2 linked regions of the Undibacterium sp. KW1 genome follow. The protein of the gene in region 1 interacts with the protein of each later gene in a pairwise test. Links are inferred from orthologs where the notes say so. Each region holds a gene or a part of one and is shown in the gene's direction. Other genes may lie near its edges.

The links.
Region 2: the proteins of kdsB (region 1) and UNDKW_RS29335 interact in binary tests that used the Escherichia coli proteins (3 or more experiments, as listed by UniProt). The link is inferred for Undibacterium sp. KW1 from one-to-one orthologs.

Annotation. Positions count from the first base shown.
Region 1 is NZ_AP018439.1:1,738,232-1,753,329, forward strand. The notes cover bases 6,095-8,993. They hold kdsB (3-deoxy-manno-octulosonate cytidylyltransferase), read left to right. Parts: upstream 6,095-7,114; coding sequence 7,115-7,873; downstream 7,874-8,993. Other genes in these bases: lpxK (tetraacyldisaccharide 4'-kinase), read left to right, coding at 6,095-6,934; UNDKW_RS07675 (Trm112 family protein), read left to right, coding at 6,915-7,109; adk (adenylate kinase), read left to right, coding at 8,069-8,725; UNDKW_RS07690 (sodium-translocating pyrophosphatase), read left to right, coding at 8,989-8,993. In the rest of the region: UNDKW_RS07640 (hypothetical protein), read left to right, coding at 1-264; UNDKW_RS07645 (DMT family transporter), read right to left, coding at 326-1,198; sodB (superoxide dismutase [Fe]), read right to left, coding at 1,381-1,959; xseA (exodeoxyribonuclease VII large subunit), read right to left, coding at 2,131-3,492; UNDKW_RS07660 (MotA/TolQ/ExbB proton channel family protein), read left to right, coding at 4,724-5,329; UNDKW_RS07665 (biopolymer transporter ExbD), read left to right, coding at 5,332-5,775; more of lpxK, read left to right, coding at 5,894-6,094; more of UNDKW_RS07690, read left to right, coding at 8,994-11,202; UNDKW_RS07695 (3-hydroxyacyl-CoA dehydrogenase), read left to right, coding at 11,424-12,182; UNDKW_RS07700 (patatin-like phospholipase family protein), read left to right, coding at 12,443-13,657; UNDKW_RS07705 (ribonuclease domain-containing protein), read left to right, coding at 13,806-14,183; UNDKW_RS07710 (barstar family protein), read left to right, coding at 14,225-14,623; purN (phosphoribosylglycinamide formyltransferase), read left to right, coding at 14,713-15,098. UniProt on the Escherichia coli protein: Activates KDO (a required 8-carbon sugar) for incorporation into bacterial lipopolysaccharide in Gram-negative bacteria.
Region 2 is NZ_AP018439.1:6,499,443-6,514,379, reverse strand. Bases 12,200-14,937 are described here. They hold UNDKW_RS29335 (TetR/AcrR family transcriptional regulator), read left to right. Parts: upstream 12,200-13,143; coding sequence 13,144-13,731; downstream 13,732-14,937. Other genes in these bases: UNDKW_RS29330 (alkene reductase), read left to right, coding at 13,967-14,937; UNDKW_RS29340 (aspartate kinase), read left to right, coding at 12,200-12,646. In the rest of the region: UNDKW_RS29385 (hypothetical protein), read left to right, coding at 1-126; katG (catalase/peroxidase HPI), read right to left, coding at 276-2,465; UNDKW_RS29375 (DUF3297 family protein), read left to right, coding at 2,817-3,065; UNDKW_RS29370 (tRNA-uridine aminocarboxypropyltransferase), read left to right, coding at 3,253-4,032; UNDKW_RS29365 (MarR family winged helix-turn-helix transcriptional regulator), read left to right, coding at 4,116-4,550; UNDKW_RS29360 (alpha/beta fold hydrolase), read left to right, coding at 4,715-5,482; UNDKW_RS29355 (protein kinase), read right to left, coding at 5,538-6,971; UNDKW_RS29350 (hypothetical protein), read right to left, coding at 7,064-9,319; UNDKW_RS29345 (FHA domain-containing protein), read right to left, coding at 9,533-11,014; more of UNDKW_RS29340, read left to right, coding at 11,243-12,199. UniProt on the Escherichia coli protein: Involved in response to both electrophiles and reactive chlorine species (RCS). Represses the transcription of the nemRA-gloA operon by binding to the NemR box.

The DNA of each region.
Region 1 (15,098 bases):
GATCTGGGCTTGAATATTCGCTGGTTGAACTTCAATATTATAGGTCGCGGTTTGATGAGTCTTGTTCCTGCTTCGTGGATCGCTTATGAGAAAATCGACAACCCGAAAATGGACTACGCCCAAACTTTCACAGCCTGGACAGGAGATTTGTATGGACCATCGCTGGAGATGCTGGGCAAATCCGAGCTATGGGTAGGCGCCATCGTCGGCATCGCCATGCTGGCAGTTGCCATGTTCTTGCGACAGAAAAAGGATGTGAGTTAAATGTAAAAAAGACGCGCATCAACTTATTGTTGCGCGTCTTTCCTTGTCACTTCTTAGTTTCTTATCTTGCCGGCCTCACCACCAGCGCCACACCCGCCAGGGCAATCACCATGCCCAGTATGGCTGTCATCGTTAGCTTCTCGCCAAACATCAGCCAGGCCATGGCGGCAGTAACTGCTGGTACCAGGTACATATAACTGGTGACCTTGGTCGCTTCGCCATGCCTTATCATGATGAACAGTACCGAGATGCCAACGCCGGATAATACAAATACTGACCAGGCCATGGCGGCAAAGAACTGTGGTGTCCAGATGATGGTCTGGGTTTCCAGCGTCAGTGCGAATGGCAGCGTCACCAATAAAGATGCAACAAACTGTATGACTTGCCCGGTTCTGACATCAAAACTGGGGCAGGTTTTTTTCTGGAACAGCGTGCCTATGGTCATCGCAGTCAATGCCATGACGGCCAGTGCCACACTGCTGACGGACAAGCCGATGACAGAGATTTTGTTGGCCACGACCAGTGCTACGCCGCAAATGCCAAGCGCCAGTCCTGCCCATTGTTTGCCATAGATGCGCTCACCGATGATGGGGCCGAGGAATGCAGTAAAGATGGGTTGGGTATTGGCGATCAGTGCTGCCACTCCGGCAGGCATACCCAGTTTGACCGCGCACCAGATGCCGCCGAGATACATGGCCTGCATCATGATGCCAGCGATAGCTATTGGCAGCCAGAAGCGGCGCTCAGGCCAGGGTGCACGCATGGTCAGTGCCAGTATCAGCATGAAGATGATCACGCCCAGATACCGCAGGCACAGGAAGGTCAGTGGTTCTGCATAAGGCAGGCCATATTTGGCAACGACATAACCGGATGCCCAGATGAAAATGAAGATGGCGGGAAGAAAGCGTAATAAAGGAGAGACTTTGGTTTGCATGCTGTTCAAAGAGTAAGGCGATAGAGCTTAGGGGAAAGTTCCTGGCGCTCATTTGAGCCATGATCTTCGCATAAACAGCTTGCATGATGGATGAAAAAAACCTGCGGTGCTGATGCATGCGCAGGTTTTTTTTCATCTGTGCTGTATATGTCACGACGCAACGGGCATCACGACAAGCTGGCTCAGCCCAGGTTTGCTGTGGCAAATTCCCAGTTGACCAGTGCCCAGAATGCTTCCAGGTATTTTGGACGTGCATTGCGGTAGTCGATGTAGTAAGCGTGTTCCCACAGATCGCAAGTCAGCAATGGCGTGTCTGCTGTTGTCAGTGGTGTTGCTGCATTGGATGTGTTGACGATGTCCAGTGTGCCGTCGGCTTTTTTGACCAGCCATGTCCAGGAAGAACCGAAATTGCCTACGCAAGACTTGGTGAAAGCTTCTTTGAATGCATCGAAAGAACCCCATTTGGCATTGATGGCATCTGCCAGTTTGCCACTTGGTGCGCCGCCGCCATTAGGTTTCAGGCCATTCCAGTAGAAAGTGTGGTTCCAGATCTGTGCTGAGTTATTGAAAATGCCGCCAGAAGATTTCTTGACGATTTCTTCCAGTGTGGAGTTTTCAAATTCTGTACCCTTGATCAGGTTGTTCAGATTGGTCACATAGGTTTGATGATGCTTGCCATAGTGATATTCCAGAGTCTCCTGGGAGATATGTGGAGCCAAAGCATCCAGTGCATAAGGCAGTGCCGGTAAGGTATGTTCCATATCGTGTCCTTTTATCGTGAGTTCATCATTTCCGGCAATCCGGAAAAGCCAGACCAGCATTGTAAGCTTTTGTGCAAAAGCGTGCACGCGGCCTTATACAAATTCTATGTATATGCGCAAAATGATGACTGCAATTGGCACAGCAGGTAATTGGTTTTGTATCGGTATGGCTCAATCCAGTTTGGTTTGCACACTACTGATGCCAACTTCAGCGGTACCTGATGCCAGTCTGACTTGTATCAGTGATTGTGGTTTGAGTTCAGACGTCTTGCGCAAGGCCTTGCCTTTGTGGTCGCTGAGGATGGCATAGCCGCGCTCCAGTGTGCGTTGAGGGTTCAACAGCTCAAGTTGGCTGCGCAGGGCAGACAACTGTTGTTGCTGGCCTTCAAGGCTATGCCTTGCCGCTTGCTGCAGGCGTCTTTGCATGTCTGCCAGCAGCACCCTGGGTTTGCTCAGGTCTGGCTTGTGTGTTTGCCAGCTCAGTGTCAGTTGCGTCAGCTCATGTCTGGCCTGGCGCACCGGCAAGCTGGCGCAGAGGCTGAGGTTGCGGGCCAGGCTTGCCAGTTGCAGACGTCTGGCGGCAATGGCAGCGCTGGGGCTGAGCAGGCGGCGGCTTTGCCAGTCCAGGGTCTGGGCCTGGTCATCCAGTTGTCTGTGCATACAGCGGCTGAGTATTTGCGCCTGGCGCTGTAATAACTGTAGCCAGGCATCCCTGGGCGTGGCTGCCAGCTCGGCGGCGGCGGTAGGTGTGGCTGCGCGCAAGTCAGCGGCAAAATCGGCGATGGTAAAGTCAGTTTCATGGCCTATGCCGGCGATCACAGGCATGGGGCAATTGACGATGGTGCGGGCGACCACTTCTTCATTAAAGGCCCACAGGTCTTCCATACTGCCACCGCCACGGCAAACCAGCAAGACATCGCATTCTTCGCGGGCAGCGGCAGAGGCTATCGCCTGGGCGATCTTCATGCCTGCGCCTTCGCCTTGTACTGGAGTAGGGTAGAGGATGACGTTGACGTGTGGCGCTCGCCTGTGCAGCGCGGTCAGGATGTCACGCAGGGCGGCAGCCTGCGGGCTGGTGACTATACCTATGGTTTTGACAAAGGTGGGCAGGGGGCGCTTGCGCTCGGTGTCAAACAAGCCTTCCTGTGTCAGTTGCGCTTTCAGGCGCAAGAATGCTTCATATAAATTGCCAACGCCGGCACGGCGTATGGCCTCCACACTTAACTGATAATCGCCGCGCGGCGCGTACAGGGTGACCAGGGCACGTACTTCGACCTTGTCGCCTTCCCTGGGCTGGAAGTCGGCATATTGCGCGCGGCCACGGAACATCACGGCCCTGACCTGGGCGCCACTGTCTTTTAACGTGAAATACCAATGTCCAGACGCGGCGCGGGTAAAGTTGGAAATCTCGCCAGACACCCAGGTCAATGGCAGGTTGCGTTCCAAAAGCTGAGCAACGGCCTGATTCAGCGCCGTAACTGTCATCACGGAGGGCGTGTTTACTGGGGGAGCGTAAGGCGATTCAGGATTCATAAAGCTTGGCGGCTGAAATTCTGTCCACAGAAGCATGGATTGGTCATCAGCATGTCATTTTGCCTCTGAGATGTCAAAAGAAATGAAAGTTTACTATCTAAGTCTTTGATTTTTAATAAAAATCAATCTGCAAAAGAATGAGGCAAAATGAAAATTCCCTTTCAAATCAAGGACATTGCGCTGCATCGAGCCGCTTGTGCACAAACTTATCCACAGAAATTGTGGTTAAGCTGTTGAAAACTTTATTTTCCAGCCAGCTTAGGTGGTTTGCCTAAAATATTTGCACTGCGGTAATCTTTTTTAAAATCAAGTACTTAGTGCCTTTCCATGCGCTTTTACACAAGCTTGTCCACATATTTTGTGCAGAATAAGCTGCAATCTACAGAGAAAATGAGGGTAAAGGCAATATTTTAAACTGGCCTGTGAATAATTGGAGTTTGCCACTTTTTTAGGCGCGAATAAAAGAATGATTAAAATCAGTGACTTAGTTACATACCCTATACTTTTTCACATAGTTGTCCACATATTTTGTGCAAAAGCCTGGATTAGCGCAAATCTGGCTTATAAATACTTGTCTTAAAATTAATTTTTCTGTGGAAAAAGTATTGTGTCGCAGAAAAACTGCCGTTTGCCTGTTTTTCTGGCAGTAGGGATTAGTGATTAAAAATCAGTGACTTGTAGCATTTATTTACGGTAATGCACAATCTTGTCCACATATTTTGTGCAAAACGCAGAGCATTTTCCTAGCCACATTTTTATGCTGAAAATTTGTGCAAAAATATGCAGGATTAGATGTTTGCCTAAAATATTGGCAGTACAATAATTTTCTTTTAAATCAGTCACTTGTCATTGTGCACAAGACTTTTGCACATACTTGTCCACAAATTATGTGTAGAAAAGACGGGGCTAAAATGGAAAAAATGCTGTTTTATCCACAAAATCGCCGTGCCTAAATCTTTGGCATAGTCAAAAAAATGAAATAAATCATGAGCTTAGGTAGAATCGATGCACTTATCCACAGGCTTGCGCACAGATTTTGTGTAAAACAGTGAATATTTTCAATCTCAATACAATCGTAATAATTTGCTGTGATGACGGCAAACTTGATGCTTTTTGTTGAAAATTATGCTTTGAAACATTTTGTGCCTAGTTTTTTGCTTTGCACTCTTGCCCGCAGGCAGACAACGCGCTACATTGCGGGCTTGGATTTAGGAACCTTCAAGGAGTTAATTTGTTCGATATCATTCGTGCCGCGGGCTGGCCAATTTATTTTTTATTGATTGCCTCAGTTATAGCGCTGGCTTTAATCATAGAGCGCAGCCTTTCTTTGCGTCGTAGCCGCATTTTGCCACCTACTCTGGTCGATGAAGTCATACGTGTTTATCAGGCAGGCAAGGTAAAGCCTGAAGTCATAGAGCAACTGGCTGGCAATTCTCCTTTGGGTAAAGTACTGGCAGCGGGTTTGCGCAATGTGAATGCGCCGCGTGAAGTCATGAAAGAATCGATAGAAGAAGCGGGCAGTGCTGTTGCCCATGAACTTGAACGTTTCCTGACTACTTTGGGCACGATTGCTTCTCTGGCACCTTTGATGGGCCTGTTTGGTACTGTCGTCGGTATGATAGAAATTTTCGGTTCGCAAAATGCAACTGGCGCTAATCCGGCGCAACTGGCTCATGGTATTTCTGTTGCCTTGTATAACACTGGCTTTGGTTTGATGATCGCTATGCCTGCAATGGTGTTCTGGCGTCATTTCCGCGCGCTTGTTGATAGCATCGTCGTCGATATGGAACAGCAGGCAATCAAGTTTGTTGATGTCGTCCACAGCGCCAGGAAGTAGTCATGAATTTTCGTAAAGGAAGGGGCAGGGAAGAGCCAGAGATCAACCTGATCCCGTTTATCGACGTCTTGCTGGTAATCCTGATCTTTTTGATGGTGACGACGACGTACAGCCGTTTCACCGAACTGCAAATCACCTTGCCGACCGCTGACGCAGAAAAAGCCCAGGACAAACCGAATCAGATAGATATCGGTATTGATGCCCAGGGCCGCTACAAGATCAATAACCAGGCCGTGTCTTTCCTTGACACTCTGACTCTGGCGGAAGATTTAAAAAAAGCGGCAGCAGCGCTGGAAGCTGGCAAGACCGGTACTCAGCCTGATCCTGTGATTATCATCAATGCAGACCGTGCAACCAGCCATCAATCTGTCATCGATGTGCTGGAAGCCGCGCGTATTGCAGGCATGGCCAAGGTTACGTTTGCGGCCCAGGCAACTGCAAAGTGAAGTATGGAATGACTAGCTTGTAAGTGGAGTAGTGCTTCAGGAGCTGGCGAGAAACCGGGGATTGTTACTCCCCGGTTTCTTTTTGTAGAAAACAGCTAGAGAAAAACAAGAGAGTGACATGCGGGCAGTATTGGAAAAAGTCTTATTGAGTACCTGGCAAAAGCGCGGGCTGCTGGCCTGTTTGCTGTGGCCAGTGTCCAGGCTATTCCAGCTCATCGTCACTTTCCGTTTTGGTCTGTTTGTGATGGGCTACAAAGCGCAAACCAGATTACCCGTACCTGTGGTCGTGGTCGGCAATATCTTTATCGGCGGTACCGGCAAGACACCGCTGGTGATCTGGCTGGTGCAGCAATTAAAGCTTGCAGGCTGGCATCCGGCTGTTATCTCGCGTGGTTATGGTGTACATGCCGAGAGCGTAATTTTGCTGGATGCTACTTCGCAGCCGCAGCAAGTTGGTGATGAGCCAGTATTGATTGCTGCCAGGGCCGAATGCCCGGTAGCGGTGGGGCGTGACCGCGTTGCCGTGGCGCGTTGCGTGCTGGCAGCTAATCCGCAAGTCGATGTCATTATTGCTGACGATGGTTTGCAGCATTACGCCCTGGGGCGTGATGTTGAACTCGTGCTGTTTGACCAGCGTGGCGCTGGCAATGGCTGGCTTTTGCCAGCCGGGCCTTTGCGTGAACCCGTGGAAAGACGACGTGATTTTACTATCTGCAATATGCCAGCGCCGGAAACAGTATTTCCACCCGGGATGCCAGCAGACACCGTGCGCATGCAGTTACAGGCAGGTCAGGCTTATAGGTTGAATGATAATGCCCAGCGCAAGTCGCTGGCCGAGTTCTCGGGACAGCGTTTGCTGGCAGCGGCTGGCATAGGTAATCCACAACGATTTTTCACTATGCTGGCACTGCAGGGTTTGACATGCCAGACCAGGGCTTTTCCTGATCATCATGCCTTTGATACACAGAGTTTTAAAGGTGTTGATGCTGATTGCATCCTGATTACGGAAAAGGATGCAGTAAAATGTAGGCAAATCCCGGCTTTACTGGACGATGCCCGCATCTGGGTAGTACCAGTCGAAGCTCAACTTGATGCAGCTTTTGCCGCATCCCTGATACAAATGATTTCGGAGAAAAAGCATGGACGCACGTCTGCTTGATGTGTTGGTTTGCCCTTTGTGCAAAGGACAATTGGTTTACCAAAAAGCCAGTCAGGAATTGATTTGTTATGGCGATAAACTGGCTTACCAGATACGCGATGATATCCCCATCATGTGGGCAGATCAGGCGCGTGCGCTGACGAATGAAGAGCTTGATGCCAGACCCAAGGCATAAATTTTATGAGTTTTATCGCTATTATCCCGGCCCGGCTGGCCTCCAGCCGTTTGCCAAATAAACCGCTGGCTGACATAGGTGGCAAGCCCATGGTGGTGCGCACCGCCGAGCGGGCATTATTGTCTGGCGCCAGCGCCATCATGGTGGCTACAGACCATGCTGATATCGTCGCAGCCTGCGAGGCCCACGGTGTGCCCGTCAGCATGACGCGGCCTGATCATCCGTCCGGTACTGACCGCATTGCCGAAGTTGCTGCCAGCATGAACCTGGCAGACGATGCAGTTGTCGTCAATGTGCAGGGTGATGAACCACTGATAGATCCGGCCTTGATTGCCGCTACCGCAGCGCTGGTGAGCGCTGATGTGCCTATGGCGACTGCAGCCCATCCTATCCATGCGGTAGAAGATGGTTTTAATCCCAATGTCGTCAAGGTGGTATTGGACAAGCATGGCCGCGCACTGTATTTTTCACGCGCAACCATACCCTGGCACAGGGATGGATTTGCTGTCAGCCGCGAACAGTTCCCGCCCGCGTATTCACCTTTACGCCATATTGGTTTGTATGCCTACCGCAACGATTTCTTAAAAAAATATCCGCAACTCGCTGTTTCTCCATTGGAACAAATTGAGGCTTTGGAGCAGTTGCGGGTTTTGTGGCACGGCTATGCAATTGCTGTCCATGTGACAGCTTCCAGCCCCGCATCCGGCGTGGATACGGCAGAAGACCTGGAACGTGTCAGGCAGTTTTTCAGGGATAAGGTATAAAAAAACGGGCAAAACCCCAAGTTTTCGTGGCAAAGCATCAAGAATTGCGAAAATTGTGGTAAGTTTCGTGAAAAGAAACTGTGTTATCAAGCTAAAGAAGAAAAGCAAAAAGAGCCGTGCCTGCAATGAAACCACTGCCGGGCATGATTTGATAATACAAGTAAAAAAATTCAAACTCGTCTTAGGAAATTTAACATGCGTCTTATTTTGTTGGGAGCGCCGGGTGCCGGCAAGGGTACACAAGCCAATTACATCAAAGAAAAATACAATATTCCTCAAATCTCTACTGGTGATATGTTGCGTGCCGCAATCGCTGCTGGCACGGCTTTGGGTCTGGAAGCAAAAAAAGTCATGGACACCGGTGGACTGGTATCAGATGACATCATCATCGGCCTCGTTAAAGACAGGTTGAAACAGCCAGATTGCGCCAATGGTTATCTGTTCGATGGTTTTCCTCGCACCACGCCTCAGGCAGATGCGATGAAGGATGCTGGCGTAACGATAGACTATGTACTGGAAATCAATGTACCTGATGAAGCCATCATCGACCGTATGAGTGGTCGCCGTGTTCATCCTGGTTCTGGCCGCACCTACCACGTCAAATTCAATCCTCCAAAAGTCGAAGGCAAGGATGATGTGACAGGTGAAGACCTGGTGCAGCGCCCTGACGACAAGGAAGAAACCGTCAAGAAACGTTTGTCCGTCTATCACGAACAAACTGAAGTGCTGTTGTCTTACTATGGCGATTGGGCCAAGTCTGGTCAACCAGGCGCACCCAAGTATCGGAAGATTGCTGGCGTCGGACCGGTAGAGTCCATCCGTGACAGCGCATTTGCGGCGCTGTCCGAATAAATATTAAAAAAAGCGGACTGCATTGTCCGCTTTTTTTATAGCTATTAATTATCACTACAAGTACGGCTAAGCCCCAGCCAGTTTCTCCAAAAATATGGGCTGCGTAAAAGTTTCGCAGTGTGCAGGATTCATTTTTGTCATTTGATGCAAGGCAGTCTGGCATCAAAGTCTGAAAAATGAAGAATTGTCGTTGTTTTACTTTGTCGTTAAAAAAATGCATGTGCCCACAAGGCCAACATGCCCATAACATTGGAGGAGTCAACATGACAGCAAGTCTTTGGTTTGTCATCGCATGTGGCGTCATCGCCGTACTATATGGTTTGATATCGCGCAGCTGGATCCTGAAGCAGGATGCCGGTAATGCGCGTATGCAGGAAATTGCCGCTGCCATTCAACAAGGCGCAGCCGCCTATCTCGCACGACAGTACCGCACCATCGCCATTGTTGGCGTGGTGCTGTTCATTGCCGTCGCCGCCATACCTGGTCTGGGTTTGATTACTGCCATCGGTTTTCTGATCGGTGCGGTGTTGTCCGGTGCCTGCGGCTTCATCGGCATGAATGTGTCGGTCAGGGCAAATGTGAGAACTGCGCAGGCCGCAACCAAGGGCATGAATGAGGCGCTGGACGTGGCTTTCCGCGGTGGTGCCATCACCGGCATGCTGGTCGTTGGCCTTGGTTTGCTGGGTGTGACGATTTTTTACTGGGTATTGGTCATGAATGCTGCCGGTAGCACCCTGACGCAGCATGATGTCATCAAGCCCCTGATAGGCTTGGCTTTTGGGGCATCGCTGATTTCCATCTTCGCCCGTCTTGGTGGCGGTATCTTTACCAAAGGGGCGGACGTTGGTGCTGACCTGGTCGGCAAGGTAGAAGCCGGTATCCCTGAAGATGACCCGCGCAACCCCGCCGTGATTGCCGACAATGTAGGTGACAATGTTGGTGATTGCGCCGGTATGGCCGCCGACCTGTTTGAAACCTATGTCGTGACCCTGATCGCCACCATGTTGCTGGGGGCGCTGGTGATTACCACCAATGTCACCGAAGCGATTGTTTATCCTTTATTGCTGGGTGCGGTTTCCATTCTCGCTTCGATTGTCGGTTGCTCCATGGTCAAAGCCAAGCCTGGCAAGAAAATCATGTCTGCCCTTTATACTGGTTTGTGGTGGGCTGCAGGTTTATCGCTGATCGGTTTTGCTGTTGTCACCTGGCAGGTCTGGCCTGATGAAGCGATGCGCATGAAGATGATGGGTTCAGCCCTGGTCGGTATCGTGCTCACAGGCTTGATGGTATATATCACTGAATATTACACAGGCACAGACTTCAAACCGGTACAGCATGTGGCACAGGCATCGACTACTGGTCATGGCACCAATATCATTGCAGGACTGGGTGTATCGATGAAATCGACGGCCTGGCCCGTGCTGGCTGTGTGTGTGGCTATCCTGGTGTCATTTAACCTTGCTGGCCTGTATGGCATCGCGATTGCGGCCACTTCCATGCTGTCCATGGCGGGGATTATCGTCGCGCTTGATGCCTATGGCCCTATCACTGACAATGCCGGTGGTATTGCCGAAATGTCGGAAATGCCAGCTTCTGTGCGTGCCATTACTGATCCTCTGGATGCCGTCGGTAACACTACCAAGGCAGTTACAAAAGGTTATGCAATAGGCTCAGCCGGTCTGGCAGCGCTGGTGCTGTTTGCTGATTACACCCATGCGCTGGATTCCGTTGGCAAGAGTACTTCGTTTGATTTGTCGAATCCGCAAGTCATCGTCGGCCTGTTTATTGGTGGTTTGATCCCTTATCTGTTTGGTGCGATGGCGATGGAAGCGGTGGGTCGTGCAGCCGGTGCCGTGGTGGTGGAAGTGCGCCGCCAGTTCAAGGAAATCAAGGGCATCATGGATGGCACGGGCAAGCCTGAGTATGACAAGGCTGTCGATATGCTGACGACATCAGCGATCAAGGAAATGATCATCCCTTCGCTGTTGCCTGTCATCGTGCCTATCCTGGTTGGCATGCTGCTGGGACCAGCTGCGCTTGGTGGTTTGTTGATGGGGACCATCGTGACAGGCTTGTTTGTCGCTATCTCCATGACTACCGGCGGCGGTGCCTGGGATAATGCCAAGAAATACATAGAAGATGGCCATTTTGGTGGCAAGGGTTCGGAAGCACACAAGGCTGCCGTGACGGGGGATACTGTTGGCGACCCTTACAAGGACACAGCTGGCCCGGCAGTCAACCCGCTGATCAAGATCATCAATATCGTGGCGCTGTTGCTGGTGCCCTTGCTGCCAGCAGCAGGACCGACGAACGCAGCGGGTAGTCATCTCAGTCAGCCTGTACAGACTGCAGCTCCCGCAGCATCGGCATCTTCTGCATCGGCCAAGCTTGCAGCCCCCGTCGCATCTGCAGTGTCAAGTCCGGCAGAGGTGCCGCCGCCTCCAGCTATGGCTGATCCGGCATCTGCGAGTAAATAAGCAGCAGCCTGCTTGAAAAGAAAGTAATGGAAAGTGGTGGCGAGTATATCGCTGCCACTTTTTTATTTTTGCGCGAAGAAGATTATTCGCTACAATACGTGGATGTGACGTTTACGTAAACGTAATCATGCGTAATCGTGGATGCAACTAGTGGATACAAATAAGTGCCATCCCCACAATCCGATTAATGTGCTCATAGACAATAGCCTGGAGAGACAAACATGCAAATTCAAAATCATGTATTTATTATTACTGGCGGTGCTTCCGGCCTGGGTGCTGCCACGGCAAGAATGATCGTTGCCAATGGCGGCAAGGTCGTGCTGGCTGACGTGCAGGTAGAGGCAGGCGAGGTGCTGGCTGCTGAGCTGGGTGGCAAGTTTGTCAAATGTGATGTGACTTCCGAGGCCGATGGCAAAGCAGTCGTCGAGGCGGCAGCTACTCTGGGCACGCTGCGCGGCCTGGTCAATTGCGCTGGTGTTGCACCCGCAATCAAGACTGTCGGTAAAGATGGCCCGCATCCACTGGATGTATTCCAGCGCGTGGTCAATATCAACCTGATCGGCACTTTCAATATGTGCCGTCTGGCAGCAGATGCCATGGGCAAGACTGAAGCCGCAGAACATGGCGAACGCGGTGTCATCATCAATACAGCATCGGTCGCTGCTTATGATGGCCAGATTGGTCAGGCAGCTTATGCTTCTTCCAAGGCAGCAGTCGTTGGTCTGACCTTGCCTATGGCTCGTGATTTGTCACGCAGCGGCATCCGTGTGATTACAATTGCGCCGGGTATTTTTGAAACCCCAATGCTGCTGGGCATGCCGCAAGAGGTACAGGATGCTCTAGGCAAGATGGTGCCGTTTCCTCCGCGCCTGGGCAAACCGGATGAGTATGCAAATCTGGCCAAGACGATTATTGAGAATGTGATGCTGAATGGCGAAACTATCCGTTTAGACGGGGCCATACGCATGCAACCCAAGTAGTAAGTGCTGATAAAGCTACTGCGCGTCACGATTTTGAGCCTGCTGTTTTTGGAAATTCGTCGTCGTACTAAAGTACGACTGCGCTTCTTAACTCAAACTCGTGGCGCTCGCTACGCTTTCTCAACGCTTCACGAGCCTCAGTGTGCTGACAAAAAATTGCTGTTGTATTTGCAGAGCATGATTCTTTCACTGTGCCGTGCAGCATGACAAATTGCTAGGGGGCTACTACACTAGGGCAAATCTGGATTTGCCCTTTTTTTATGCCTAAACAAACGAGCAATAACGCGGGAACAGGATTGATCTTGACGGGTGGTGGGGCGCGTGCGGCCTATCAGGTTGGGGTGCTGCATGAGATTTCGGACATTCTGGTGGAGTCTGGCTGGCATCCTGCCAGCAATCCTTTTGGCATTATCTGTGGTACTTCGGCTGGGGCGATCAATGCCACCTCGCTGGCCTGTGGGGCAGATAACTTTGCTGATGCAGTCGGGCGCATGCTGCATATCTGGGAAAATTTCGAAGCGGCGCAAGTCTATCGTGCCGACTCTCTTGGTGTCATGCGCAGCGGCGCGCGCTGGCTGACCTTGTGGTCATTTGGCTGGTTGCTGAATAAGTGGCGCAAAGCACCACCAAATTCGCTACTGGATAATTCTCCACTGGAAGCCCTGCTGACCCGCATGCTGGACCTGGGCAGTCTGGACGCTGCATTCAACAATGGCAGCCTGCATGCGCTGGCGGTTACGGCCTCTTCTTATACGGCTGGGCAGCATCTGACTTTTTACCAGACCCTGGCCGATATTGAACCCTGGGTCAGGAGCCAGCGACTGGCGCAGCGTGATTTCATTGGCGTCCAGCATTTGCTGGCATCTGCTGCCATTCCTTTTATTTTTCCTGCAGTGCCGCTGAACTGGGGCGGGCGTATGGAGTACTGTGGCGATGGTTCCATGCGTCAGTTGGCACCAATATCACCGGCCATCCATCTGGGTGCGCAAAAAGTGCTGATCGTCGGTGCTGGCCGTTTGACTGAGCCGCCCAGCGTCAATACTGAAGTCGCACGTTACCCCAGTCTGGCGCAAATTGCCGGTCATGCCTTGTCCAGCATTTTTCTTGATAGCCTGGCTGTGGATATAGAAAGGCTGATGCGCATTAACAAGACCTTGTCGATGTTGCCAACAGAATTACTGGAAAAAACACCTTTGCGGCCGGTCGATCTGCTGGTCATCGCACCATCTGAGCGGCTGGACGAAATTGCCAGTCGTCATACCAACAGCCTGCCTTTACCTGTGCGAACCATGCTGGGCGGCATAGGCGCTACAGAGGCGCGCGGTTCGGCGTTGGCCTCTTATCTGCTATTTGAATCAACCTACACCAAAGAATTGATTGCACTCGGGCGACGTGATACCCGCGCCAGGGTGGATGATGTCCTACACTTCTTTGGGGTTGATACAAAGGTACGCACATCAGCGCGATTAGTTTGATTTCAACACAACTTTGCCTCAAGGCATGTTGTCGCAAATGTGACAGGCGCATGAATTAATGCATTGTAACATCTGCAACAATGGTTGATTCATCATCGACAAACCGTTACTCTATGCGCTGTTTAAGCGTGTGCGGATAGACAGAATAATGATAAATCCAACATTTTTTAAAAAATGGCTGGTATTCCTGACGCTTGCTTTGCTGGCTGCAACCAGCTTTGCCAAGGACAATAATAGTCTTGGTCAGGTTGCTGTTGCAGAATTGCCTAAAGAGGCACAGACCACACTCAAGCTCATCAAGCAGGGCGGCCCATTTCCTTATGACAAGGATGGCGTTGTGTTCGGTAATTATGAATCCAGGTTGCCCAAGCAAAAGCGTGGTTACTATCATGAATACACGGTAAAGACGCCACGCGCCCGCAATCGTGGCGTGCGCCGCATTATTGCCGGAGCAGATCCCCAGACATCGGGCGAATACTATTACACGGAAGACCACTACGAGAGTTTTCGAAGAATTAAAGAGTAAATAATTAAAGAGTAAATATGATCTCAGCAACCGAGGGAGAAATAGATTTGTTGGCAACGGTAGCGCCGAATGTGGTGCAATCCATACGTGCTTTCCGTGTACCGGATTTACAGGCAGAAGCAGCCAAACTGGGCCAGCATTTCCTGTATGCCTATTGCCTTGAGGCGGCGACCAAGCAGCAAGTGCTGGGGAAGATAGCCTTGTCTTTTGGTTTCCCCAAGCCCATGTGCCGCAACCTGGATGCCTTGTCAGATTGCCTGACTGACATGATTTACAAGGCGGGCCCACAGGCTGGGTTTTTGATTGTGCTTGAGCAATTGCCAAATACACAAAAATTTGACAAGGAAGCACGTGAGTCGCTGCTGGACGTGTTCCGCGACGCAGCCGATTTTTGGGCTGACAGAAAAGTCGCTTTCCGGGTGTTTTACTCCTTCGAATAGCATTTTCATATCCCGCAGAATAGATGCCGGTAAGCAAATGCTGGCATTTTTATTTGGGACTAGACCCCTGTCAGCGGTACAATGCCGCCATGAAAAAGATTGTTATCCTCATTTCTGGTCGTGGCAGCAATATGCAAGCCATTGTTGAAACTGCCGCAAAACAGCAATGGCCCGCGCAAATCGCTGCCGTTATCAGCAACCGTGCCGATGCAGGTGGCCTGGAGTATGCAGCCAGCCGTGGCATACCAACTGCCGTAGTGGTCAGCAAGCAATTTGCCACGCGTGAGGCATTTGATGCCGCCTTGCAGGCAAAGATAGATGAATTCGCCCCTGACCTGGTTGTCCTGGCTGGCTTCATGCGTATACTGACGGCAGGTTTTGTCGAGCACTATGCAGGCAGGATGTTGAATATCCATCCGTCCCTGCTGCCTAGTTTTGTCGGTCTGGCAACGCATCAGCAAGCCATAGATGCGGG
Region 2 (14,937 bases), 4.8 Mb from region 1 along the record:
AAAGGTAAAACATGGGCATCTACTGCTTCGTATATTTTGGCAACTCCCTTATTGTTCGCTTTCCCTATCGGTACATTCTTTGGCGTCAGAATGATGTCGCATGCCAGCAAGCTCAAGCAAGAGTAGATTCGCATGCTAAGTTTTTGCAGGCATAGCAAGATATAGGATTCAACAAGCTCTGGTAGTTTGCAAGATGTAGCTAATGCTGATCTGGTAGCCAAAAATCACTACCAGATCAGTACGTCAATGCCTCAATTCATGCGAGTTTTTCAGGTTCACAGCAAATCAAACCTGTCCGCGTTCATGACCTTGCTCCAGGCCGCTGCAAAATCTTGCACGAACTTTTGTTGCGAATCACTGCTTGCATAGATTTCTGCCAGGGCGCGCAGTTGTGAGTTGGAGCCGAAGACCAGATCGACTACGCTGGCTGTCCATTTCACTTCGCCATTCACACGATCACGGCCTTCGAGCACACCTTCTGTGCCGGACTTTTGCCACCTGGTATTCATGTCCAGCAAGTTGACGAAGAAATCATTGCTTAATGTTTCTGGTCGTTTGGTGAAAACACCAAGTTGCGACTGAGCGGCATTGGCATTCAAGGCACGCAGGCCACCTATCAGCACGGTCATTTCTGGCGCACTGAGTTTAAGCAGTTGTGCCTTGTCTATCAGCAGTGCGGCGGCAGAGCCTTCCAGTCCTTTGCGCAGGTAGTTGCGGAAGCCGTCTGCAGCAGGTTCGAGGACTTCAAAAGATTCTACGTCGGTCTGTTCTTGCGTCGCATCCATGCGGCCAGGGGTGAAAGCTACCTGTATGTCATAACCCGCTTTTTTCGCCGCGGCTTCAACGGCAGCAGTACCACCAAGGACGATGAGGTCAGCCAGCGAGATTTTTTTGCCGCCAGACTGGGCGGCGTTGAACTCTGACTGTATGGCTTCCAGTTTGGCCAGCACCTTGGCCAGTTGCTCTGGCTGGTTGGCTTCCCAGTCTTTTTGTGGTGCCAGGCGTATGCGTGCCCCATTTGCGCCGCCGCGTTTGTCGCTGCCACGGAAGGTGGAAGCAGATGCCCAGGCGGTGCTCACCAGTTGCGATATGCTGAGGCCGGATGCCAGCAGCTTTGCCTTGAGGCTGGCAATGTCCTTGTCATCAACCAGGGCATGATTGACTGCAGGGATAGGGTCTTGCCAGATCAATTCTTCTTTCGGTACCAGAGGACCAAGGTAACGACTGATGGGGCCCATGTCACGGTGAGTCAGTTTGTACCAGGCGCGGGCGAAGGCATCTGCCAGCTCTTGCGGGTTTTGCAGGAAACGGCGCGAGATTTTTTCATACGCAGGGTCAGTGCGCAGGGCCATGTCTGCCGTCGTCATCATTGGTGCATGACGCAGGGATGGATCATGCGCATCAGGCACGGTGGTTTTTGCAGCTGGGTCGGTGGGTATCCATTGATGGGCACCGGCCGGGCTCTTATTGAGTTGCCATTCATAGCCAAACAGGGTTTCGAAGTAAGAATTGTCCCAGGTAATAGGTGTTGGCGTCCAAGCACCTTCGATGCCGCTGGTGATGGTGTGCACGCCTTTGCCTGTGCCAAAGCTGTTCTTCCAGCCCAGGCCTTGCTCTTCTATGCTGGCGGCTTCCGGTTCTGCGCCTACCTGTGCAGGGTCGCCTGCGCCGTGGGCTTTACCAAAAGTGTGGCCACCGGCAACCAGGGCGACTGTTTCTTCGTCATTCATGGCCATGCGGGCGAAGGTTTCGCGGATATCGCGGGCTGATGCCAGCGGGTCGGGCTTGCCGTTCGGGCCTTCCGGGTTCACATAGATCAGGCCCATTTGCACGGCGGCCAACGGCTTTTGCAGGTCGCGGTCGCCGCTATAGCGCTGGTCGTCCAGCCATTTGCCTTCTGGCCCCCAGTAAATGTCTTCTTCCGGCTCCCAGATGTCGGGACGGCCACCGGCAAAACCAAAGGTCTTGAAGCCCATGGAATCGAGCGCAACATTACCGGCCAATATCATCAGATCTGCCCAGGACAGTTTGTTGCCGTATTTTTGCTTGATAGGCCAGAGCAGGCGGCGTGCCTTGTCGAGATTGCCATTGTCAGGCCAGCTATTGAGGGGTGCAAAGCGCTGCGCACCAGCGCCAGCGCCGCCGCGACCATCGCTGGTGCGATAGGTACCCGCGCTATGCCAGGCCATGCGAATGAAGAAGGGGCCGTAGTGACCGTAATCAGCAGGCCACCATTCTTGCGAATCTGTCATCAGGGCATGCAGGTCTTTGATGACGGCATCAAGGTCCAGGGTCTTGAATGCTTCTGCATAGTTGAAATCTTCGCCCAGCGGATTGGATGCCGGGGAGTGTTGGTGCAATATCTTGAGGTTCAGTTGGTTCGGCCACCAGTCTGCGTTGGCGTGGCTGGCTGCGACTGCGGTGCGGGCGCTGCCAGAGAATGGGCATTTTGCTTCGTTAGACATTCTTATCTCCTTTGATTGAGTGACACGCGAGCTCATTTCATCAAGAGGATGCGATGAACTCTACTACCTGATCGATTGTAGAGATGGATGAGCAATAGGTATACTTAATTTAATTTATTGATTCAATTTGTTTTGACTATCGATTGATGCTCTGGCCCGATCGGGCTTCTTTTTTACGCAAACTGCTACTGGTGACTACATTTAAGGCTTTGTTTATGACAGGCTTATGGGCTGAGCGATATATTGTTGACCTGAAAGCGACTTAGCCCAATGCGTTTTTAATATTAGCTTATTTATACCGAAGCATGAGAGTCATTGAATCGCCACCACTTCTAAGAGATAATTGCGGTCATGAACGACACTACACAACTCCCCCCATTGCCAGATCGCCTGTCGGTTGATCCGCGCAGCCCTTATCATGTTGCCGCCGTGTTTCAGCACGATGTCGGTATTAAGCTCAATGGCAAAGAGCGCAATGACGTTGAAGAATATTGCATCAGCGAAGGCTGGATCAGTGTTGCTGCTGGCAAGGCACGTGATCGCAAAGGCAATCCCCTGATGATCAAGGTCAAGGGCGTGGTTGAGGCGTTTTACCGCTGATTGCTATTACTTGGTTGCAGCCGGGTACTGTTTTTTTGCAGTACCCGCTTCTTCAGGCCAGAACTGGCCGTCTGGGCGTCTGGATGTATCAGCAGGACGCCAATTTCCCCGATAATATTGCCTGCCTGTTTGCGGTCTGAACGGGCATACTGTCTTTGTTGCCTGCATGACCAATCCTGATTCACCTATGAAGCTCATTTCTTCACCACATGCTGTGTCGCGCTTGCGTTCTGCCCGTCTGGAACGCAGTACCAGGCCGTTTCTGGCACGTGGCGGGCCCAAGGGCGAGCGTTGCGGTGCTTGCAGGCTGATACTCAGTCATTGCATGTGTGAGTTGCGCCCCATCGTGCCTACCCGCGCCGGAGTATGCCTGCTGATGGCTGAACATGAGACGTTAAAACCCAGCAACACCGGCTGGCTGATTGCCGACGTGGTGCCCGATACCATGGCTTTTGGCTGGGCGCGTACCGAAGTCGATCCGGCTTTACTGACCGTGCTGGCGGACCCGCAATGGCAGCCGTATGTAGTATTTCCCGGTGAATTTGTGGCTCCAGAGCGGGTGATTATGGAGTTGCCATCTGTAGATGCAGAGCAGAATAGTCACAAGCGCCCGCTGTTCATTTTGCTGGATGCGACCTGGCCAGAGGCACGCAAGATATTCAAGAAAAGTCCTTACCTGGCGCAGTTCCCGGTGTTGAGCCTGTTGCCGGAACAGTTGTCACGCTATCGCTTGCGCCGTTCCCGGCGGGACGATCATTTGTGTACGTCTGAAGTCGCGGCTCTGTGCCTGGGGCTGGCGGGCGAGACTGCGGCTGCACAGGCGCTGGAAATGTATCTCGAAGTGTTCACTGATCACTATCTGCGGGCCAAGCAGCAGTTGAAAGTGGAGTGGGAAGATGAATTGCATGTGCAGATGCGGGAGTTGGTGGGCGGGATAAAAAATAACCTAGGTGGGCCTTCGTCGTAGGTTGGGCCGGGCCAACGCCACTCACATTTGCTCACTACCCCAAATTACGTTACGCTAAGCTCCTCCAAAGAAGCTTTTACCAAATGACTACCCGCAAACCACCCCTGCTCGCAGACCATCTGTGTTTCAACCTGTACTCCACGTCCTTGAAGATGACGCAGTTGTACAAGCCGCTGCTGGCCGAGTTGAATCTGACTTATCCGCAATACCTGGTCATGGTGGTGTTGTGGGAAGAAGAAGGCCTGGGGATACGCGATCTGGCTAACCGCCTGGGACAGGACTCTGGTTCTATCACGCCTGTGGTCAAGCGGCTGGAAGCAGAAGGTTATCTGCTGCGTAACCGCGACCCAAAAGACGAGCGTAATCGGGTTCTGACGCTGACGGACGAAGGCAATAAACTGCGCACAGCCGGAGTACGTATCAGTCAGAAAATTGCCGCTGCCTGCGACTTGCAGCTGTCTGATTTCCAGCAACTCATGGCAGGCCTGAACAAGCTGAGTAGCCACCTCGACAGTTAAATTGAAAACAAGCAGCAATAAAAATATTCAAATTTAACTTGCGCACTAATTATTAGCGCGCTATTATTCAGCACATGGCAAAGCGCAAAAGACAGGAAATGCCATTTAAATACTTAGCGCGCTAACCAATTTATCTGTTTTTAAATTTTCTTTGAAAGCTCATCATGAAAAACATAAGTAAAACTGCATTGATCTTGTCTGTCGCCCTTGCCTCTGCTGCTGCCTTGCCAGGCCATGCATTGGCTGCCTCTGGCAATGACACCACGGTAGTTCTGGTCCATGGCGCTTTCGCCGATGGCTCAAGCTGGAACCAGGTCACGCCTTACCTGCAAGCCAAAGGGGTGAAAGTCGTCGCCGTGCAAAACCCCTTGTCTTCTCTGGCAGATGATGTAGCTGCGGTACAGCGTGTAGTTGATGCACAGACTGGCAAGGTAGTATTGGTAGGCCACTCATGGGGTGGCGCGGTGATCACACAGGCGGGTGTCAGCGACAAAATCAAGGCGCTGGTGTATGTGGCCGCCTTTGCACCATCTGAAGGTGAGGCACTGGGCGGCCTGGGTAAAGATTACCCTGTACCGCCAGGTATCGCGACCCTGAAACCTGATGCGAACGGTAATCTGGAATTGTCACCGGAATCATTTGCGACCAACTTTGCGCAAGATGTGCCAAAAGAAAAAACGGCGGTGCTGGCCACTACCCAAGGCCTGTTGCCAGCCAAGGTGTTTGGCGAACCGGTGACATTCGCTGCATGGAAAAACAAACCAAATTATTACATCGTCGCCAGCAAGGACCGCATGATAGATCCGGGCTTGCAAGCGGCGTTTGCGAAAAAGATCAATGCCGTGACAACCACGCTACCAACCAGCCATGTGCCGATGTTGTCCCAGCCTAAAGCGGTTGCAGAAGCGATTCTGGCTGCGGTCAGGAACTAAGCTGTTGAATTGAGATCAAGGCCTGTCGCCTTAAAATGGGACGGGCCTTTTGCATTCACGCTGTCATGCCAGGAACTTGCCCGTTCTCTGATCCTGTGTTGCGGCTGATGGCGGCAAGATAGCGCTGTGCTTCTTCCCATGTAATGGTGACATCCCCTGGTGCACCGCTATGTGTAACCGCAGTCATCGCCTCTTCCTGCAGGCGTTTTTGTTCTTGCTGTTCTTTGTGCAGGCGCTGTTGTTCGTCTTTCTGACGACGCTGGGCATCTTCTATGGCATGCAGACGATTTTGTCTGGCAATGAGTGCACGCAGGGCAGCGCTGGCTTGTTCGCGTCTTTGTTTTTCCAGTTCCTTACGTTGCCGTCTTTGTTCGGCGCGCTGGCGGGCTGCTGCCTCTATTGGGGATTCTTTTATTTCTGGCTGTTTGCCATGACTGGCTGCCTTGCTTTGTGCTGCGTTGCCAAGCGGCCTGGCTGCAGCCTGCAGAGTTTGCAATAACGCACGCACACTGGCAGGGCGCTGGTCTGGCTGGATGGCAAAACCACTTTGCAAGACTTGCCATTGGGCGGCGTTCAGTGCAGCTGGTTGTATCGGTTGCTGCTGAGGGTGGCGATATTCGCCAAAGGGCATGGCCGCTTCCAGCATCTGGTAAATCATGACAGCAACGGCATACACATCCAGACCGGGACTGTGCTGATGGCTGCCAGCTTCCGGCGCGCGGTAACCTGCGGTACCCGCATAGGGAGAACGCGAAGGGGTCATGCTGGTTGAAATCAAGCCTGCCTGGGTATGGCTGCGCAAACGTGCCGAGATGCCAAAATCAAGCAGTTTGATGTCACCTGCTGTTGTCAGCAAGAGGTTACTCGGTTTCAGATCACGGTGCACGAGTTTGTGTTTGCCCCAGGCATAATCGAGTGCATCGGCCACAGGGCTGAGCATGTCCAGCACTTGCTTGAGGGTGCAGCGGGTATGCTTGATGAGATAGTTTTCCAGATCGTGCCCGTCCAGATATTCCATGATGATGAAATAGCTGTTGGTGGCCGGGTCGCGGGCCCAGTCATAGACCCTGACGATATGCTCATGCGCGAGCCTGCGCACCAGCGAGGCTTCTTCCACCAGGAGGCGTGCATGCAGGGCACTCTGGGTAAGTTGTGGCGGCAAGATCTTGAGCGCAACCGTCTCGCTATGCCCAAGCTCAGCCTGGGTTGCCAGGTCGCTGGCTTGCCACACCTGGCCCATGCCGCCTTGCCCCAGGAGTTTTTCCAGCCTGTAGCGTTTGGAAACACCACCCACTTCTTGCCCCGCCAGAAAACCCAGGTCAGTGCCCTGTGCCGCTTCTTGCGCGGCTTTGCTGGTCTGCCTGGAAATAGCAGGGGCAAGCTCATTATCGAGAATAGCGTCTTTGCGTTGCGTGAATTCGTCTTCTGTGAGCAGACCTTCATCCAGCAATGCGCGCAATTCACGGATTTTTTGTAGTGGCGTTTGCATTGTCAGGGGCTGGGTTCTTCAAATGGGTATAGGGCTAGGGGTATAGGGCTTAAGATCAATTTTTGCTGTACTCGACTACATTCTTTAATTACCTATTTTCTACCTGCCTGGCCCGACTGCGCTACACGGCTGCCCAGGTTTTGCGCCATGCTCAGGTCTATCTCATGACGCCTTTGCTGTTCAGCTTCTCTTTGCCCGCGTTCGTCCTGTATGCGCTCTTGCAACATCTTGACGGCCTGCTCCCAACTCATGCCTTGCTGCGCACTGACCAGGGCACTCATGGCATTGGCAGCATGTTCTGAGCTGCCAGCCTGCATGGCGAGGATTTGTTCAGCCGTCAGGCTGGCTTGTGCCTGAACCTTGACGATCTCGGCCAGTGCAATCGCATTGGCTGGATCGGCAGTGGCGATCTTGCCGGTTTCGCTAAAGTTGGCGATGGCGTTCATGCGCTCTATGGCAATGCGGGCCAGCAGGGCATCATGCGCCTGTTCAGCCTGGCGCTGTTCGCGTTCCAGGCTGAGTCTGGCGAATTTGTCAGCCCGCTCGGCTTCTGCCTGTTGCAGTTCTTTTTTCCAGCGACGTTCATCTTCTTGCTGCCTGAGTTGCTGGCGCAGGGTTTCTATTTCCACCTCGGCCAGCCTGGCCTGATGTTGTTGCTGCTGCGTTTGTTGTTCAAACAGGGCATGGGCTTTCAACGTCGTCAGCAGCTTTTCATGCTGGGCCATGGCATCGGCCTGGCTGTCGTTGCGTTTGATGCCATTGATCTTTTCCTGCACCTGGCTGAGTTTGAATGCAGTATCCACATCGCTGATGCTGTCTTCACGTTGCAACGCACGTGTGCGCTGCTGTTGCAATTCTTCTTCCCATGCCTGTATGCGTTGGAACTCCCTGGCCTTGGCTTCTGCTTCTATGCTGATCAGTATCAGGCGGCTTTTTTGTTCTTCCTCTTCCAGTTCCTGCTCACGGCGTGCCAACTGGTTTTGCCTGTGGCGCAATAATTCTGTCTGGACTTTTTGCTGTTCCTGGTCAGCGATCAGGTTGGCTTGCGCAAACTCGTGTTCGAGCTGGAATTTTTTTAACTGATGCTGGATTTTTTGCTGCATCAGTTGCGCAGCTTCCTTACCCTGAAGCTGGGTGATTTCTGATTCTGAACGCATCTTGATACGTGCCATGGTGCGTATATGCAGCCACTGGTCTGCTTCGTTCTGGCGATGTTCGGATTTCTGCTTGAGACCGTGTTCCAGTTCTTTGATGGTCTCTGCGGCACCGCGTTCCAGCGCATGTTTGCGGGTGGTGGCATCGGCAATGCGGCCATACAATTCCAGCTCACGCGCGCGTATGGTTTGCAGTCTTTCATTTTCATCCTGGCGCAACTTGGCACGGCTCAGGCGTTTTTTTGCATCCTCTGCATGGCCTTGCATGTAGAGCCAGCCCAGGTCTTTGCCAAACTGCTGGCGCATTTCTTCATGGCGGTAACGCAGGCGGATTTGCTCTTCCTGTCTGGCGATCTTTTGCCATTCACTATTGGTATAGAGTGCATCGATAAGTTTGCTTTGTTCCAGCTTGGCGCGCTGACCATCGATAATCAGATGCATGCTGCTTATTCTTTCACTGATTTTTTCCCTGTCATCTGTCAGCTTGTCATGCCGCACTTCGCGGGTCACGGCCTGGGTCGCGACGAAACCATATTCCGCAATCGACAAATTCAGTGTCGAGAGCAAACGCTCATCGAGTTGCTGGCGCAGGTGGACATTGTCTTGCAAGTCCCTTAAGGATTGTGCGCCCAGGAATTCAAGCGCAATCTGACGCACCATGGGTTCCAGCAATTGTTGCAATTGCTGGCAGGTGATGATGCCTGGCGCAGCCATGAAGTGTTTGGCAAATGCAGGCACGTCGGCAATCTTGACGCTGATGACAAATTTGGCTGCGATAGCCAGAAATTCTGCCGTATGCAGGTCTTCAAAACTGAACAGCAGGGCAAAGGGATTCAGGCGCGTCAGCAAGATTTCTGCCGCTCTGTCGGTCTGCAAACCCATGAGCTGGCTGCTGATGTCTTGCCCTATATAGTCACCGGCCTGCAATTCAACGAAACGTCCTTCTTGCAATATATACGCGCGGGCGCTGACCGGGATATGCAAATCCTGTTTGGTAATGCTGTTGAGTGGACGCACGCCAAAATACATGGCGACCTCGTTCTCTTTTGGCAGCCAGCGATTGTGGCGCAATATCGTCTCATGGCGAGGGCTGCTCAGCATCAGGCCACAATGCGTACAATAAATTGCATCTTGTATATTGTTATGGTCGCACTGAGGGCATTTGAGCTTGGAACTGGCAAAGATGCTGAACATGGGGAACTCCTTCTATCGCGGCGCGGTGCGGGGACGAGGGAACTGCACCTGAGCAAAAATGGTAGCACCGGGGGTAGATTTGAAAGACGGGAACAGAAGGGGGTTTTAGGGCCAGATCGTGATTTGTATGGAAAAGACAAGACCTTTCAACACATTGGGCAGGGGCACAGAGGAATGCTGAAGAATGTTAAGAAATGTCTTATTTGCGGGCAATCAGTATCTTGTCCCATAGTCCTGTACGCCTGCATAAGGCACACTTGCATACCGACCTACTGATGCCAACTGAGGAATTGCCTTCAAATCAGTGTGTGCATCCAGGCTGTTTTCTTGCAATGTCGCTATGTCCCGGTGCCAGAACCCACCCTGAAAATGAAATACCAGTGGCAAGCCTGCTGGCGGACTTTGTGCGGCGGCCTGGGGGCGGGTTTCTGGTTTGATCAGGTATAACAAATCGCTTCCTGCCCCTGCATCTATCTCGGCAATGATCATGGCATGCGGCAGTATCGCCATGACCTGTAGCCGGACTATGCCTCTGACGCTGGCGCAGAACTCTATCTGCATGCCTGCACTTAAAGCATAGGGCAGGTCTTTTTCCATGACCATGCCATCGAGCAAAGTGCCATAGCGCGAGACATCGGTGATTTCTGCTCGCACGCCCTTCCAGCGGATGAGGGCATGGCGGGCGCTGATGCGGCGTGTCAGTCTGACATTTTCTGCTGCGCTACTGGTGCGGTGACTGAGCAGAATGTCAGCCTGTGGATGTTGCTCCATTCGGCCAAGCACATACTCATCCAGGGCAAAGAGCCGCATATTGCTGTGAGGCCGGGTCTGTTGTCCCGTGAGGCCGGCCCATCGTGTTGCAGTTGTTTTTGACGTGTTTGTTGCTGGCCTGGCTGGCGGCACTTTCTCTGGCCTGGCAGAAGTGGCTATTGCCAACGGGGCTTCAGGTTCGCCAGTGATTTCCATGAGTTCTTCATCCCAGGCAATAGTGCCCATGGCGATTTCATATTTGCCTGACGGTGGACGCATGTCCAGTTTGGCTATAGAGGCATCCGTGGCACTGATTTCAATATTCATATTGCCTTGCGCATAACCGTTCGACTGGCCCAATCCGCTGAGCGTGGCAATTCCACCATCTTCCGCTACGACCCGTATATTCTTTTGTGCGGTTAAAAACACACTGTGTATCTCTGTCAGCGATGCGTCTGCCCGCGGCACAAAGATGACGCTGGTACATAGCCATGTACGCCTGGCCTTCGATACCTGTTCATGCGACAGGCTGATTTCAAGCGGGTATTGCCCATGTTCTTTGTTTCTGGAAGAAAAGCTGAGCAACAAGGGTTGCCATAGTCCAGATGCAGTGCGCAGCAGGCGTTGCTTTGTAGCACCAGCGGCTATCAGTTCCGAGCGCAATTGCACTTCGATGATGCTGATATCTGGTGGCAACATGCCACGCAACTCCAGCCTTATGGTTTGACGGCCACCAGCGGCACGCGGGTCATAACCGCTGAAATGCAGATGCAGATTACCGGGTGCCACCGCTACACGCTTTTGCATCAGCTTGCCAGCAGAGGCATGCAATAACTCCTGTCTGCGGGGGCTGGCTGCCTGGGAATGACCTGCAGCACAGACGGCCTCGCCCTCTGCCACCCAATGCGTGCAATGGGGGTGATCCGGGGCTTGGCATTTTTTCATGATGAGGCATAGGTCATAATACGGGCGATGCTACAACTATAAAGACAATGCGCCAGATCAAATGGGGGAATACAGCAGTGTTTCGCCTCCTGTTTTTTCGCCGTAGATGGTGGCCGCGTTGACCTGCCCGGCTCACTGCATTACCCTTGTCGTTTCGATATACTTCATTTCGCATCCTGTCTGCGGGATGTCTGTGATCAACACGCTATCCCTGTCCTGGAAATTGCAATGAAAAAAATTGTCGTTAAATTTGGTGGCTCCAATCTGCGCCAGCCTGAAGATATCAACCGCGTTGTCAATGTCGTGCAAACTTATCAACAGCCACTGGTGCTGGTGGTATCTGCCTTTTATGGCATTACCAATGCCCTCATCGCCTGTGTGCAAGCCGCAAGAGAAGGCGCGGGCACCGCAGCTGCCCTGGCCGAAAGCCGGGATTACACACAAAACCTGCGTGTCCTGAAAAAGCAGATACTGGAAGCCAATATCAGTGATGCCACCAACCGCGCACGTATAGAAAAAGCCCTGTCAGTACGCCTTGATCAGCTCGACCGTTATCTGACCGGCATACACTGCATAGGTGATGTGCCCACCTTTGTCAATGATGCCATCCTCAGCTATGGTGAACGTCTGTCCAGCCTGTTGCTGACCGAAGTCTTGCTCAGCCATGGCATACGCGCACGCGAAGCCTTGCCAGAAGACATAGGTCTGGTCACCGATGGCGTATTTGGCAATGCCGCCTGTGATTTTGATGCGAGCGCCCCGACTGTCTCGAAAGCCTTGCAAGGCAATGAAGTCATCGTCGTGCCGGGCTTTTATGGAGTAGATCGTGATGGCAAGGCGACCCTGTTTGGCCGCGGCGGCTCAGATTACTCAGCAGCATCCATCGCCTGCTGCATAGGTGCAGAATCACTGGATGTATGGAAGGACGTGGATGGTTTCCTCAGCGCCGACCCTGGCACGGTGAGTGCACCGCATACGATTACGCAATTGAATTATCTGGAAGCAGCAGAGCTGTCTTACTTCGGCGCCAAGATCTTGCATCCGCGCACGGTAGAACCTTTGTTCGACCAGAATATTCCTATCCGTATCTTGAACATCACCCGTCCCAAGCGTGGTCTCTTGCCGTATACCATCATCAATGCACAACGCAAGGTGACACGTGATGTGGTGAAGAGTGTGACATCGACAGAAGACGTGGCAATACTGAAATTACACGGCCCTGGCGTGGGATTCAAACCTGGCATCCTGGCGCAGGTGACCAATACGCTGGATGCCAATGGCATCAATATCAAGAGCGTGCTTACGGCGCAGACAGCCATCAATATACTGGTATCACGCGACCATCTGGATGCGGCTTACGCTGCACTGGTGGAACATCACCTGGCCGGTGTGGTGGAAGTGTCACGCAACGCGGATGTGGCTATTGTCGCAGTGGTTGGTGACGGTGTGCTGGAGGCATCAGATGTAGGTGGCGCAATCGCCAGCCGTGCCCTGTCGGCAGCGATTGCGGCAGGCGTGCATGTCTGCCTCGCGGCTGCAGGTGCCAGCGAGGTGGCGGCGTATATGCTGGTACAGCAGGAGGACAGGAAGCTGGCTTTGCAGGCGATACATGCGGAGTTTTTTGGAGGATGACGGATTTGGGGGATTGCAGCTTTTGTTACGATAACTTCAGGTTTGATGCTTGCCAGCAAAAGATGTCTATGATGATCAACGGACGCCGCTGCGTTCCTGCCTACGCTCACCGCTGTCTGGAATAATTCTCTTTACTCGTTCGGAGCGTCAAGTACGTACAGCGTCTCGACGATTTTTCTACGTTGGAAACTTAATTCTGCAATTGAATAATTTTGCCAGCGATTATGCTTGAAGCTCCTTCCCCTTGAAAGGGAGGGAGATTACTCGTTATTGCTTGGTCAAGGAGATTATTCCTGACAATAGTGAGCCTACCAGTGCAGGCTGGAGCCTGGTTGCGTTTGTTGCCAACCAATCAAGCGATTCAATATACGCGGCCTATGACATCCACGTTCAAAACACTGACCAATCTTATTTACCTGCTCTCGTCCCTTTTCGACGCATTTTTCTGCAAAAAAATCACTAGACGACTGGTCTAATTTGTTTTAGAATTCAAAACTATGAACACTCCACGCACCGATGTCAGGCAACATATCCTCGATACAGCCAAGCCCATTATCCTGGGCAAGGGCTTTTCTGTGGTCGGCCTGAACGAGGTATTAAAGGCGGCGGCAGTACCCAAGGGCTCGTTTTATCATTATTTCAAGTCCAAGGAATTATTTGGCGAAGCCTTGCTGGAAGATTATTTTGCCGGCTACCTGGCAGCAGTTGATGTGGTTTTGAAAAACCCAGACATACCAGCAGCCAAACGCCTCATGCGTTACTGGCAGGGTTGGTTACCGGAGCGCCCGGGTGAGGGTGTGCAATGCCAGTGTCTGGCGACCAAACTCGGTGGCGAGGTGTCTGACTTGTCTGAAGCCATGCGCGTCACCTTGCAACGTGGCACGGACAGTATCATTGCCAGGCTGGCCGATTGCATGCGTGAAGGTATTATCGACGGTTCGCTACCTGCAGACCTGGATGCTGATGCATGTGCACTGACCCTGTACCAGATGTGGCTGGGTGCAGGCTTGCTGACCAAGATGCGGCGCGACATGAGTGCGCTGGAGAGTGCCATGTTAGCCACCCGCAAGATGCTCAAGCTGTAAAGTTTTGAGCTTGAAACAAGAAACATATTCCTCTTAGCAAACAATAGTAACGAAACATTTATTCTTATAAGTTTTTTCTAGACGACCAGTCTAATTTTTGTCTTGAAGTACCCTGGGTTGGCTACACATAGAGTTTTGGATTTGCTTACCCAATAAGTTTTACCCTAAGTTTGCCCATATGAGTTTTACCATCGATTTTTGCTGCCCCCAACACGCCCAATAAAGGAATTAAGAAATGTTATTCAATCCTCTGCAAACCGGTTCTGTATCCCTCGCTAACCGCATCCTGATGGCCCCGCTGACACGTGCACGTGCTGATGCTGGTCATATGCCCAACGCCCTGATGGCGGAATACTATAGTCAACGCGCCACCGCAGGCCTGATCGTGACTGAGTGCACGATGGTGGCTGAAAATACCTCCGCTTTTTATGCTGAACCAGGCATCTACAATGCAGAACAAATCGCTGCATGGAAAGTCGTGACTGACGCCGTGCACGCAAAGGGCGGCAAGATTTTCATGCAGATCTGGCACGCTGGCCGTGCTGCTGTTCCGGCATTCAACAATGGTGTTGAAAACGTCGGCCCCAGCGCTATCGCGATTGACAGCGAAGTGCATACACCAGACGGTAAAATCCCAAATGCAGTGCCACGCGAATTGCGTCTGGATGAAATTCCGGCGCTGGTTGCCGCTTATGCACAAGGCGCAAAAAATGCAATTGCTGCCGGCTTTGATGGTGTAGAAGTGCATGGTGCGAATGGCTACCTGATTGATCAGTTCCTGCGTGACAGTGCCAACAAGCGCACTGACAGCTATGGTGGCTCGATAGAAAACCGCGCGCGCTTTTTGTTTGAAGTATTGACTGCAGTCAGTGCTGCCATTGGCGCTGATAAAGTCGGCCTGCGCCTGTCCCCAATCAACAGCTATAACAGCATGAAGGACAGCGACCCACTGGCCCTGATTTCTTATCTGACGACACGTCTGAATGAATTCAACCTGGCATATTTGCACCTGATGCGTTCTGACTTCTTCCAGGCACAGACTGGTGATGTAATGACCGTTGCACGCGCCAACTACAAAGGTGTGTTGATCGGCAATATGGGTTACAACGTTGAAGAAGCAGCGCAAGCGATCAGTAATTCCACACTGGATGCGGTAGCTTTTGGTACCAGCTTCCTGGCTAACCCTGACCTGCCTGCACGTATCAA